Regions from separate parts of the Streptomyces sp. NPDC029041 genome, predicted to be linked through region 1. Evidence: riboswitches for the same ligand, from Rfam matches in the RefSeq annotation. Region 1 holds a riboswitch; the other holds the start of a gene.
What was found. A riboswitch is a leader RNA that binds a small molecule or an ion and turns the genes downstream of it on or off. The one in region 1 is predicted to bind cyclic di-AMP.
Positions count from the first base shown of each region.

Region 1 (2,194 bases):
ACCCGGACAGCGACCTGTACCGCGCGCACCCCGACTGGGTGCAGTACCAACCGGGACGAAAGCGGACGGAGTTCCGCAATCAGCTGGTGCTCAACCTCGCCCGCGAGGACGTCCGGGAGTATCTGTGGGAGCAGCTCGACGGACTCCTCTCCGGTGCGCCGATCGACTACGTGAAGTGGGACTTCAACCGCTGCTTCACGGACGCCGGCTGGCCGGACGACGGCTACCCGCAGCGGCTCTGGGTCGACCACGTGCAGGGCCTGTACGCCCTGCTGGACCGCCTGAGGGCGGCTCACCCGGGGGTGGCCTTCGAGTCCTGCTCGGGCGGCGGCGGACGGATCGACCTCGGTGTGCTGAGCCGCACGGACCAGGTGTGGACCTCCGACAACACCGACCCCCTCGACCGGCTCGCCATCCAGCACGGCTTCAGCCAGATCCATCCGGCCCGGGTCATGGCCGCCTGGGTCACCGACAGTCCGAACGCCATGCTCAACCACCGGGCCAGCTCGCTGCGGTTCCGGTTCGTCAGCGCCATGGCCGGGGTGCTCGGGGTCGGGGGTGACCTCACGAAGTGGACGCCGGAGGAGCTCGCCGAGGCGGCGGAGTGGGTGAGGCTCTACAAGGAGATCCGGCCCGTGGTGCAGCGGGGCGACCAGTACCGGCTGCGGCCTCCGGAGGGCGGGCTGAGCGCCGTGCAGTACGTCCTCGGCGAGGAGGCCGTCGTCTTCGCCTGGCTCCAGGCGCAGCGCTACGGCGAGCCCGTTCCGGCGCTCCGGCTGCGCGGCTTGGACCCGACGGAATCGTATGAATGCCTCGAAACGGGCGAAGTTCACCAAGGGGCCGTGCTGCTTCATCACGGACTGCGGGTCGGTTTGCGCGGGGATCTGGACGCCGCGATCGTCCGCCTTAAGCGGAAGTAGTCATTGTGTCCGAATAGGGAATTTTAGCCGCTTAGGGATAACGTGCCCCGATCGTAAAGGAGATGAGGTCGGGGTGCGTGACCATCGTCATATTCGTGACGATGTGCTGTCGCCATGTTCACGTAATCCCCGCAATTTTCCAGGGCCATTGAGTGGAGCGGGGGATCGGCAATCCACGCTCGGTGACGGCACATGTGGCGACGCGTCAAGAAAAACACCGTCACGGGCAACCGCAAGCTTGTCCTATTGCGTCGTGGTCGCTTACGTTCCACACCAATCCGGACGGACGCCTAATCCTGCCGCCGCCCGGAGCCCGCACACACTGACCCGACGTACGGCAGGAGCGGGGGACCCACAGGTAAGACGCCTGTTCCGGTTCCCGGAACGGCTTGGGGTTAAGCCGCGCCACGGCGCGGCCGGGCATCTCCAGCCCGCACCCGACAGCTCACCTCGCAGGCGACGGAGAGGAATGCGCCATGCCCGCGAAGGGTAAGCACCGCCGCCCCAAGACCCAGCGTTTCACCCGCTCCATCGCCGTCGCCGGAACCGGCGGGGCCGCCCTCGCCCTGCCGCTCATGGGGGCCGCCGGCGCTCACGCCGCCACCCCGCAGTCGGCTCCGGAAAAGGCCGTCCAGTCCGCTCCGGCCGCCGGGGAAAAGGCCGCGGAAGAGGCCAACGGTTCCCGCACGTACACCGTGAAGGCCGGTGACTACCTCGCGAAGATCGCCGAGGATCAGCATGTCAGCGGTGGCTGGAAGAAGCTCTACGCGGACAACCGTGACGCCGTCGGCTCCGACCCGTCGCTGATCCACCCGGGCCTGAAGCTGTCGATCGGCAAGAAGGCGGCGAGCGCCCCGAAGGCCTCGGCCCCGAAGCCGTCAGCCGCCGATACGGCCCCGAAGGCGGAGGCGGAGACCGCCGCCAAGCCGGCGGCCGCCGAGAACAACTCCAGCGGCTTCACCCTCCCGGTGGCCGGCGCCACCGTCGGCACCCCGTACCACATGTCCGGCAGCATGTGGTCCAGCGGCTACCACACCGGCGTCGACTTCGTCGTCCCGACCGGCACCTCCCTCAAGGCCGTCGGCGCGGGCACGGTCGTGTCCGCCGGCTGGGGCGGCGCGTACGGCAACCAGGTCGTCATCAAGCTCGCCGACGGCTACTACGCCCAGTACGCCCACCTGTCCCAGCTCTCCGTCTCGGCCGGCCAGACCGTGACCGCCGGGCAGCAGGTCGGCCTGTCGGGCGCGACCGGCAACGTGACCGGACCGCACCTG
Region 1 covers NZ_JBEZWO010000001.1:414,520-416,713, reverse strand. Annotated here, with positions in the region: gene AB0F04_RS01770 (alpha-galactosidase) at 1-920, shown strand, start outside; cyclic di-AMP (ydaO/yuaA leader) riboswitch at 1,231-1,392, shown strand; gene AB0F04_RS01765 (LysM peptidoglycan-binding domain-containing M23 family metallopeptidase) at 1,397-2,194, shown strand, end outside.

Region 2 (2,194 bases), on a different contig from region 1:
GAGCATCAGGCCCCGGAGCGCGACATCTCGCTCTGCATCAACTCCCCCTGCGGCGGCTTCCATGCGATGACGGCGATCTACGACACGATGCAGTACGTCTCCTGCGACGTGGCGACGATCCTCCTCGGCCAGGCCGGCGCCGCCGCCCCGGTGCTGCTGGCGGCGGGCACACCCGGCAAGCGATGCGCGCTGCCCGGCGCCCGCCTGGTGGTCCATCAGCCGGCGCTGCCCGAGCCGGTCCAGGGCCGGGCGAGCGTTCTGGCCATCCAGGCGGATGAGTTGACCCGCATCCGGCGTCGGATGGAGGAGATGCTCGCACCGCACACGGGTCGCGAACGGGAGCAGCCGCCCTGGCCCGCGGCGAGGTTCCTTGATGCACCGACGAGGCGAGACGGATCTGCACGCCGGCACCCTGGCCCGGGCGCCTGCGGGTGCTGGACGGCGAGCGGCGCACCGCCCGGCTCACCCTGCCTCCGGAATCCGTCAGTTGACGCGAAGCCGTCGGTCCGGACGCCCGCCGCGACGGCGGAGCGTTTCGAGCTGAGTTGAAACGGACCAAAAGACGTACCGCTGTTCGGAGTAGGCGGGAGACCGATTTCAGGGCCCTTCCGGTTGCGCAACGCGCGTGGCCGGAGGGCGGAATGGGACATTCCGTCGCTGGTCCGACGGTCCGCGAACCCATGGACGGTGGCGCGAACGCACACGTGTCCACCCGAACGGGTGAGTGGTGAGTAACAACACAAATCCCCGGTTCCGTTGGGAAATCCGGACAGGCATCCGCCAAGATCCCTGTTTGACGACAAGCCCCCGCCGCTGTGGCGGGGCGATCCGGGCGGACGCCGAGTCCTGCCGCCGCCCGGATGACCGGTCGACAGGAGTGGATCGGCAGGAGTGGAGGACCCAAGCACGACGGGTCGCCGGGACGGTCACGCCATGACCGGACACGAGCAGCCCTTGGGGTGAAGCCGCGTCAGCGGCCGGGCAACTTTGTCAGCCCGAATCCGACAGGTCATCCTTCACAGGCGGCTGACGAAGGGTTGCGCATGACTGCGCTCAATCGTGTCCCGTCGCTCATGGCCCGAGCCGGTACGGCCTCGGCGCTCACCATCGCCGCGGTGGGCGGCTCGATCGTGGCCCCCGGCTTCGCCTCCGAGGCCGCGGCAGCCACACCGGCGACCAAGGCACTCCAGATCGCGGCCTCCAAGAAGGGTTCCCCCTACAAGTACGGGGCGATAGGGCCGCACCGGTTCGACTGCTCGGGGCTCACGCTCTACTCGTTCAAGAAGGCCGGCAAGAAGCTCCCCCGCACGGCTGCCCAGCAGTACAACAAGACGCGCCACATCTCCGCCAAGAACCGCAAGGCGGGAGACCTGGTGTTCTTCCACTCGGGCAGCAACGTGTACCACGTCGGTATCTACGCGGGTAAGAACAAGCTCTGGCACTCCCCGAAGAGCGGGGACGTGGTGCGACTGCAGAAGATCTGGACCAAGAGCGTCTGGTACGGGCGCGTGAGGTGATCCGCCCGGCGTGCGGCGGCGTCCCTGACGCGCCGCCGCACGCCGGAGCGTGACACGGGCTCGAGTGGATACCCGTCCCGTCATGGCCGAGCACCGTCCCTGCACCGCGCGCAACGAGACTCCGCTGCAACGCGCCGACCGCAACTTCGTCGAGCTGCTCCAGGAACTCCGCGTCACCCAGACGGGTGTGCAGATCCTCTTCGCCTTCCTGCTGTCGCTGGCCTTCACCTCGCGCTTCGGCGACCTCGACACGGTCCAGCGCGTCACCTACGTCATCACGCTGCTGCTTGCGGTCCTGGCCGCCGCGCTCTTCACCGCGCCGGCCGCGCTGCACCGCTCGCTCTTCCAGCAGGGCGCCAAGCCCCGCGTAGTGCAGGTCTCCTCGCGCCTGGCCACGACCGGTCTGAGCGTGCTGGTGTTCGCCTTCAGCGGTTCGGTGCTGCTGGTGGTCGACGTGACCACCGGCCGTACCGGTGGCATCGCCGCGGGCGCCGCGACCTTCCTGGTCTGCGTCGGACTGTGGGGGGTGCTCCCCCGGCTGGTGCGACGGGCGGGGCTGCGGGGGGACCGTGACGGGGCCGAGAAGACCACCGCGGAGCAGCCGGAGGGGGCCGGGGCCAGGATCCCCGCACCGCTGCGGCGCACTGTCGGGCAGCCGTCAGGGCTTCGAGGGGCTG
Region 2 covers NZ_JBEZWO010000011.1:267,649-269,842, forward strand. Annotated here, with positions in the region: partial or broken gene AB0F04_RS28220 (ATP-dependent Clp protease proteolytic subunit) at 1-333, shown strand, start outside; cyclic di-AMP (ydaO/yuaA leader) riboswitch at 828-1,040, shown strand; gene AB0F04_RS28225 (C40 family peptidase) at 1,044-1,517, shown strand; gene AB0F04_RS28230 (DUF6328 family protein) at 1,600-2,194, shown strand, end outside.
Region 2: another riboswitch for cyclic di-AMP. It lies ahead of AB0F04_RS28225 (C40 family peptidase); the one in region 1 lies ahead of AB0F04_RS01765 (LysM peptidoglycan-binding domain-containing M23 family metallopeptidase).